4 regions of the Shewanella sp. S1-49-MNA-CIBAN-0167 genome follow, and region 3 is predicted to be linked to each of the others. Evidence: predicted binding sites of a transcription regulator. Region 3 holds the regulator's gene; each other region holds the start of a gene.
The links. The regulator sigma-54, encoded in region 3, starts transcription at its own class of promoters, with help from an activator protein. The targets are predictions, from matches to a motif close to GTTGGCACGNNNNTNGNNT.

Region 1: AAEZ00_RS12890 (YccF domain-containing protein) is a predicted target of sigma-54. The motif match lies at 848-866, and genes of this name have one in related genera.
Region 2: AAEZ00_RS03375 (superinfection exclusion B family protein) is a predicted target of sigma-54. The motif match lies at 1,343-1,361, and genes of this name have one in related genera.
Region 4: nirB (nitrite reductase large subunit NirB) is a predicted target of sigma-54. The motif match lies at 776-794, and genes of this name have one in related genera.

The regions. Positions count from the first base shown of each region.
Region 1 covers NZ_JBEOPO010000025.1:39,637-41,848, forward strand. Annotated here, with positions in the region: gene AAEZ00_RS12885 (TIGR00266 family protein) at 1-188, shown strand, start outside; gene AAEZ00_RS12890 (YccF domain-containing protein) at 388-801, opposite strand; gene AAEZ00_RS12895 (1-aminocyclopropane-1-carboxylate deaminase/D-cysteine desulfhydrase) at 1,009-1,989, shown strand.
Region 2 covers NZ_JBEOPO010000005.1:24,972-27,183, reverse strand. Annotated here, with positions in the region: gene AAEZ00_RS03380 (DUF3149 domain-containing protein) at 371-502, shown strand; gene AAEZ00_RS03375 (superinfection exclusion B family protein) at 691-1,272, opposite strand; gene AAEZ00_RS03370 (hypothetical protein) at 1,799-2,035, shown strand.
Region 3 covers NZ_JBEOPO010000007.1:47,471-49,682, reverse strand. Annotated here, with positions in the region: gene ptsN (PTS IIA-like nitrogen regulatory protein PtsN) at 1-136, opposite strand, end outside; gene hpf (ribosome hibernation promoting factor) at 139-426, opposite strand; gene AAEZ00_RS04725 (RNA polymerase factor sigma-54) at 452-1,936, opposite strand; gene lptB (LPS export ABC transporter ATP-binding protein) at 2,079-2,212, opposite strand, start outside.
Region 4 covers NZ_JBEOPO010000017.1:46,244-48,455, forward strand. Annotated here, with positions in the region: gene AAEZ00_RS09785 (glycosyl transferase) at 1-52, shown strand, start outside; gene AAEZ00_RS09790 (ANTAR domain-containing response regulator) at 40-732, shown strand; gene nirB (nitrite reductase large subunit NirB) at 957-2,212, shown strand, end outside.

The DNA.
Region 1 (2,212 bases), on a different contig from region 3:
TAAAGTCGATGGTGTTTGGCGGTGAAGGCTTGTTTCTTGCCACTTTAAAAGGTCATGGGACTGTGTGGTTACAAAGCTTACCGTTTTCTCGTATGGCTGACAGAATTATTGCTCATGCGCCTTCAAATGGCGGTAAAGATCAAGGTGAAGGTTCAGTACTCGGTGGAATAGGGCGGATGATTAACTAATCGGGATATTAGCATTGAGTGCTCAGACGATTATAAGTCATCGCGCCGATTTAGTCTGAGCTGTCCTTAAAGGGATTGAATAATTTTTGTGTGCCCAAAATGCGTCAATGGCAATTAAAGGTTGTCGATGCTATTAGGCAAATAAAAACCGATAGCATTAGGCTATCGGTAATTAAGAATAGCGGCTGTTCACATGTCATTAATAAGTGGGTTTAGCGATAATAGTTTGCCCGATAGGGGTTAAACTTAACAAGGCCAACTTAATGTGTTGTATCGCAAAAGGGATCCCAATAATGGTGATAAAACAGGCTAATGCATGCACTAAATGACCAATAGCGAGCCAAATCCCAAAACATAAAAACCATAGCACATTACCCACTAAGCCTAGTGTGCCAGTACCAATATCTTCTTGGCCAGAAATGTGTTTGCGGTTAACAGTTTCTTGTCCAAATGGCCAAAAAGCTAATTCGCCAATAACAAAACAGGCTCTGCCAAAAGGGATGCCAATGATACTGATAAAGCACAGTACCCCCACAAGCCACCAAGCAAGGCCCATCACAAAACCACCCATTAAAAACCAAGCAATATTAAAGATTAAGCGTAAAAGTGACATTTTCATTCCTATCAAGAGTCAATATTAATTACTATATAGCGATAACTAGCGATAATCATGCCATTATTATAAGCTTATGATTCTAATTGTTTAAATGTTATTTTCGACATTGAGTGTCTGTTAGGCCTGACAATTAATACAAATGAATCGATGAGAATTATCATTTTTTAGTTAAAATACCCATATTACAGTTGATTGAGATAAGACATGTTTTCGATAAGCCCAGTAGAGTCGATGAACTTTGACGGCCACACCCTCTACATTAAGCGGGATGATTTACTGCATACTGATTTCAGTGGCAATAAAGCACGTAAGTTTTATCATTTTTTGCATCATGATTATTCATATGTGACCCGCCTAGTCGGGGCCGGTTCTGCACAAGCTAACTCTTTGTATTCATTATCTGTGCTGGCTAAGCAGCAGGGCTGGCAATTTGACTATTACGTTAGCCATATCAGCAATTTTTTACTACAACACCCCCAAGGCAATTACGCTGCCGCGATTCAAAATGGGGCTAATATTATTAATGTTGCTGAGTTGCCATATGCCGATAACATAGCCGGCATGCATTTAGATGATGTTGTGCAATACATTCTGTTATCAACCCCGACTTACGCCGATAAACAACATCTACTGTGTATTCCTGAAGGTGGGCGCTGTGAATACGCAGAAACGGGTATTGCGCAGCTTGCTAGTGAAATTATTGAGTGGGCTCAGATTAGACAACAAATTAAGTTCATGGTTTTTTTACCTTCTGGTACCGGCACCACGGCAGCTTATTTAAATAAGCAACTAATACAACAGCTCGCTCAACTGCAATTAACACCAGTACTTACTATTGAGGTATTAACCTGCAGCACGGTTGGCGGTGATGATTACTTACGCCAGCAATTTTCACAATTAATTGATGAAGTTTATTATCCTCACATTGTTAGTGATGGGCATAAATATCATTTTGGAAAATTATCGCGGCGTTGTTTTGATATGTGGCAAACCGTATGTCAGTCTGGAATTGAATTTGAGTTGTTGTATGACCCTGTCGGATTTTTAGTATTACAACATTATTTGAAGACTAATACGTTGACTAATACTGATATTTTATATGTACATCAAGGTGGGATATTAGGAAATAAAACGATGTTGCCAAGGTATCTACGAAAGTTTTCAAATTCGATTAACGCTTCATGACAACGAAAACGTAGTCACGCTCACATTTTCGTCAGATTTACGACGATTAAGAAAATTAACTCATTGATAAAATGGGTTTTGTGTGAGTTTCGTTAGGTTTTTTGTTCTTATTCGACTGAGGTTTGAACTGGAGTAGTCGTAAAGGAGTAATTCATTTTGCTCTGTTTTAATAAACATCGGTAATTGAGAGGAGAATACCGAGAAATGAGTTTATTAAATACCA
Region 2 (2,212 bases), on a different contig from region 3:
TATACTTACTCAAATATCGATACTCAATGCGATTATATTTATCTGAGTATAGCCATGTCTTTAGGCTGCTACTGAGTTACTGTGCAACTCAAACCACGTATCAACAAAGTTTGTCACAATTAAGTGTTGGCGATTATACCTTTGCATTTAATAATCGCAAGCCCTTTACCTATTCTTTTCTATAAAAAACACTCAACTGCTCAAAAGTCATTCATAGTCCTAACTGAGATGAAATAGAGGTGTTTTGTGAGTTAAGAAGCAATTTTACAAAAAAATAACATCACGACGACTAAAAATTGATCAAGATCAGTATTGCGGTGTAATTTTGACTTTATGATGATCATGATTTCACATTCCGAGGATAAATATCATGGCATTTTGGTTAGATTTAATGTTTGGTAACGCTATAGGATTTCTTTCTATGATGGTGATCTTCTGTACCTTCGGAATAATGTCTTATCTAATGTGGATGTTTGTTGTGAAGTCTGCACCGACTAAGTGAGTAGCTTACTAGGCTAAGTTTTTTACTGCTTATTATTCATAATCATTATGGATACTTCCTTGCGAATGATAAATTGGCGACAAAACACATGAAGTGTTTTTATGCCAGATTGGGGGCTTTATAGGCCCCCATTTTTTTATCCACTCAGACCGACTTCTAACCGCAACTAACCACAACTAACCACGATATTAGGCTGCATGCTTGCGCGATTGAACCAAGCCATTAATAAAATGTGGTCGCGTTTTGATCAGATAATTCATTTCATCTGCACTCGGCTCACCAGCAGGTAAACGTAATACATCACGATTTAAATAATTACGTGCTTGCATAGAAATTTTGTATTCCGCCGTTGGGCCTTGTATAGCATAGTGACGTTCATTGCCTAGCATTTCGAGTATGCTAGTGTTAACTAAATTTTTAACCGCCAACTCATTTTGCGGCAAGGTTAAAATAGTCTGCCCTTGTAAAAAAAATTCACGTAGCAAGGCTCTTTCTGCAGGATCAAGTAGTTTTACTTTTACTTCAATAGTCTCTACTGTACGTTTTTGACGTAAATATACGATGGACTCATCGACAACAAAGGCAAAAATTTGGCTTAAAAAATAGGCCACACCAATAATTAAGCCTAAGCCAATAAACTGACCATATTCGCTAACGAGTTTGTCTAACGATAAACTCGCCAATAAATATTTAGGCGCAAACAGTAAGCTGGTGCAGGTTACGATAATCCAAGACATTACACTTACGAACAAACGTTTACTGTTCAACATCTTAATTGTTCCTGTTTTCATTTTCATCAGTGATCACCCGCAGTGTCATATTTTTGAACTTATAGAGTTAAAGCAAAATATATGCCATAAATTAGTAGGTAGCCTGGTATTTATGTATGTTTTCCACACTAGATTTGGCCTATCCGACTACGCTTTGAGTAAAAGTATCCCATTGAAATTAACACCATCGAAATTCACTGTAAAATCAGTATTTTGGCAGGTAAATCATCTCCATGATTTTTCATATTGAAGAAAATAGACTGATCGTTATACGATAATGAAGACAAAGCTCTATGACGCGAAAATTAACGCTTTCTATCGTATATTGAGTTGTTTTATGACTATGGTGACAACGGCTTATTAGCTCGGGAGTGATGAGTAAAGTGACCTAGGCGGAATGGACCGGGAGTTTTGGATATAGAAGTAGTACATATAGACCTGCTAGTAGTCGGTATATATGTCATTGATGAACGTTTTTATCAACACCCAACGCCATAGATTAAGCCAATAAGCACACATAACCTACATGTCTATCCGTGATGATAGTAATCAAGAATGGCACTTTGATGAATATAAGAAAACGGCCATCATCGAGAGGCCATTGCCCTCAATTTATACCAATAATGAAAATATTCCTGTTGCAACGCTCATCGAACAAGCCGATCTCAATGTCATTTACGATCATTTGGAGAATAAAGCACGCAAACACTCTTTTTACTCTTCGTTATTCTACTCTTCGTCATTCAATATCTGCCATTACTGACGCCCTAATTTGGCCTAAACGATAGTGATATTTCTACCACTATATGTCGAAGTAACCATAAATGTTGATCAGGGGTTACCGTTATACCCGTTTGCTCACCCAAGCGATCAGTAACCTTATATCAATGTGTATTCTCGTGCTGTTAAACATGCTGCGCACGCGAAAACTCACATTAAT
Region 3 (2,212 bases):
TTTCAAAAACCTCTTGCGAAGACAGGGTTGGATACTGGGCAGCGACTAAATTGCTGATGAGTTCCAGTACTTTTTTCTTACTGCCCGGTGTGGCACAGGTAGTGCATTCCGGCTGCAGAATGGTACAAAGTTCCATCGTTAGTGTTTTGTATACTTCTCTTTGTGTTTAATTACCTGACGGTCGAGTTTATCGATCAGGGCGTCTATTGCAGCATACATATCAGTATTTTCTGACATAGCAAAAATCTCTGCGCCATTAACGTGGATTTTGGCTTCTGCTTTTTGTTGTAATTTGTCTACATGGAGTACAACGTGTACATTATGGATCTGATCGAAGTGTCGTTCAAGCTTTGAAAATTTACCATTAACATACTCACGTAAAGATTCAGTTATTTCGACATGACGTCCAGTCAGATTTATATCCATAGAAAATCCTCCACAACCTTGTAGGTTATAAACTCTTACGTTGGTTTGAGGGCGGGATTAGCATTGCTTCTCGGTATTTTGCAATCGTACGACGAGCAACGTTTATGCCTTGTTCTGCCAGAAGTTGAGCCATTTTACTGTCACTCAATGGTTTTTTCTGGTTTTCTGCGGCAACCAGCTTTTTGATAAAAGCACGAATTGCTGTTGATGAGCATTCCCCGCCATCGTCAGTGCTGACATGGCTAGAGAAGAAGTACTTTAGTTCAAATAGTCCACGTGGGGTGTGCATATATTTTTGTGTGGTGACTCGTGAAATTGTCGATTCATGCATTTCTACTGCTTCAGCAATATCATTTAGCACCATAGGTTTCATGGCTTCTTCACCGTATTCAAAGAAGCCTTGCTGAAATTGCACAATGCAATTTGCCACTTTGAGTAGAGTATCATTGCGGCTTTCGATACTTTTAATAAACCATTTAGCCTCTTGCAAATGGCCTCGAATAAATTGACTGTCAGACTGATTTTTACTGCTTCTAGCCATGGCGGCGTATTGCTGATTAACGCCAATTTTGGGCATATTGTCTGGGTTTAACTCTACAACCCAACGGCCATTTTTCTTTAGTACCGTGACATCGGGAATAACGAATTCGTCATCGGTGGCGGTGATCAATAAGCCTGGACGAGGATTGAGTGATTGGATTAGGGTGATGGCGTCACGTAACTCATTTTCTTTTAGCTTAGTTTTGCGCATCAATAATCTAAAATCACGCCCAGCAATTAAGGTTAAATAGTCTTTGATTAGCAAACGGGCATTATCGATATGGGGTGTGGTGTTAGAGAATTGCGCTAATTGGATCAATAAACATTCACTTAAATCACGTGCAGCAACACCAACGGGATCAAAGTGTTGAATTCGTTTTAATACAGCTTCAACTTCATCTAACTCAACATTTTCGTCACCCATGGCTTCGAGAATATCGTCGGTACTTTGGGTTAAATAACCGCGTTCATCCACGGCGTCGATGATCGCTGTGGCAATGGCAAGATCGGTCTCTGAAAATGGAGTGAGATTTTTCTGCCATTCTAAATGTTCATACAGACCTTCGGTGGTTTCACCTTGAAACGGCATGTCATCATCGCGCATGCTAGCACTACCTGAACCTGACATCGGCGAGGCGGTGTACACTTCATCCCATGTAGTATCCATGGCTAAATCATCCATGGTTTCTTTGGTCATAGATTCTGCTGTGTCGACTGTTGAGGTGTCTTTTTCAATATTGACAATGCTGTTGTCACTGAAGTCTGTATCAGCTTGGTCGCGATTTTCTTTTACGGGGTCTTTTGCTTCAGAAAACTCATCTTCTATTTCAAGTAATGGATTTGAATCCAATGCTTGTTGGATTTCTTGCTGTAGCTCCAATGACGATAATTGCAGTAAGCGAATGGCTTGCTGCAATTGTGGGGTCATGGTTAAGTGTTGACCCATTTTAAGTTGGAGTGACGCTTTCATTTACCGCTTATCCCTAGATGATTTCCATAAAAGTGACAATTTATAAAACTGTAATGGATTGTCACGTACATCAATGATGTTTAACGCTGTTTAGATATCGTTCAATCAAATGAGTTAGATAGACTAAAGGCCCGTAAAGTAACTATAGCTTGAATTGTTCACCTAAGTACACCGCCCGAACTTGTTGATTGCTCAATACCTCATCAGGTGTGCCTTCGGCAATTAAATTACCTTGGCTGACGATATAAGCTCGCTCACAGACATCTAACGTTTCAC
Region 4 (2,212 bases), on a different contig from region 3:
AGATAATCCACTAGATCAATGGCGGAACAAGGAGTGGTTATGCGCAGTTTAATCCTTTGCGATCAGAGCTTTGCGGCTGTACCTGTGGCCGATTGTGATCTGGTGCAGTATCAGACTTGTTTGGCGGCGTTTGGGCATGTCACTGTATTGACTTCGGTAAGCCAAGTTGAGCAACAATTACATCAACAAACATTTGATACCTTGTTGGTATTAACCGAGACATTACACAGTCAAATTCAGGGGCTGATCCAGCGTACATTAACGAGTAAACCTATGGTGATCGTTGTCAATGCCAAAACATGGCAACAGGCAGCGTTAACCGATTTGCTTGATTGTGGGCGCATCACTTTTATTCCGGATATGCTGACCGTTAACCGTTTAACCAGCGTGATCAGTTTAGCCCAAGCGCGTTTTAATGCCGCCAGTAAAACCTTAGCCGAATTTAAAAAGTTAGATGATGAAATTCGCAGTATAAAACTGCTCAGCCAAGCAAAGTTGATTGTAATGCAACAAGGGTTTGATGAAGCCAAAGCACACCACATTATTCAACAACAAGCGATGCAAAAAGGCTTGTCGGTGGCACAAATGTCGGCACAAATTATTGCAGTTGTCAGCAAGCAAAATACTTCGTTAGCAGTCGATACTTTAGCGGTGAACAATGATGGTGCGCCTCATTTTGGTGCGATTATCCCTAAGGCGGACATATTATCGTCTCAGCACAAAGGCTGCTAAGTTTTAATTATATATTAATCAAGTGATTATGGTTTTTTTGTTTGTTGGCATAGAGCCTGCAACATCACAGTATGATACTGAAAGTCGATAATGGTTTTTTAAACCATTAATGTTCAAACAATAAAATTTAAAAAATCGGAATAGTAACAGGCAATGGCGCCAACTCTTTAAGCGGAGTTGGCGCCATTTTGTTTTTTACGGTCCATGGCATGAAGGAGCAGGATATGGCAGTCTCAAAACCCAAGTTAGTGGTGGTCGGTAATGGCATGGTAGGTCATCACTTTATTGAGCAATTGTGTAGTTTAGGGCTCAATAAAACGTTTGATGTGCATGTGTTTGGTGAAGAACCCCGTCCAGCCTATGATCGAGTGCAATTATCAAAATATTTTGAGACCGGTAGCGCCGATCCGTTAATGTTAACCAGTGCGCAAGACTATCAAGATTGGGGCATTTCGCTGCACTTAAATACCCCGATCACCGCGGTTGATATTGCCGCTAAAACGGTCACGAGTGCCCAAGGGGGCAATTACCATTATGATCGACTCGTACTGGCAACCGGATCATTTCCGTTTGTGCCGCCTATTCAAGGTAACGATCGCGCTCAGTGTTTAGTGTATCGCACCATTGAAGATCTTGAAGCTATCCAAGCTGCAGCCCAAAACAGTCACGTTGGGGTTGTTGTGGGCGGCGGATTATTAGGCTTAGAAGCCGCTAATGCCATGAAACAACTTGGGGTGAAAACCCACGTTGTTGAGTTTGCGCCACAATTGATGCCCGTTCAGCTAAATGACAAAGCCGGTGATTTATTGTGTAGCAAAATTGAACAACTCGGCGTGAGCGTGCATACCTCAAAAGCCACCACCGCGATTATCGACGGTGAAACGGCATTACATCGAATGACCTTTAATGATGAGTCTTATCTTGAAACTGACATGATTGTCTTTTCAGCGGGTATTCGTCCACAAGATTCATTAGCACGGGTTTCAAATATCAATATTGGTGAACGTGGCGGCATTGAAATTGACAATTACTGTTTAACCTCTGCGCCAGATGTTTATGCCATTGGAGAATGTGCATTATGGCAGCAAAAAATATTTGGGTTAGTGGCCCCAGGTTATCAAATGGCGCGGGTTGTGGCTGCTCATCTTGGCTCATTAACATCAACTAGCGTTTCTCAGTCATTTACCGGCGCAGACATGAGCACCAAATTGAAATTGCTGGGTGTTGACGTGGCCGCTATTGGCGCAAGCCGTGGTTTTGAAAATGCACAATTTGTTGAGTTATCTGATAACCAGGCGGGAATTTATAAAAAGTTATGGTTAGATGAAACCGGTAAATATTTAAAAGGTGCGGTATTAATTGGCGATAACAGCGATTACAGCCGCTTGCTCGATGCTTATTTATCACAAGATGAGATTGAAGGCTCCGCGGTTGAATTATTGCTTGCCGGTGCTGAAAACGAAGCAGATTTAAAAGACTC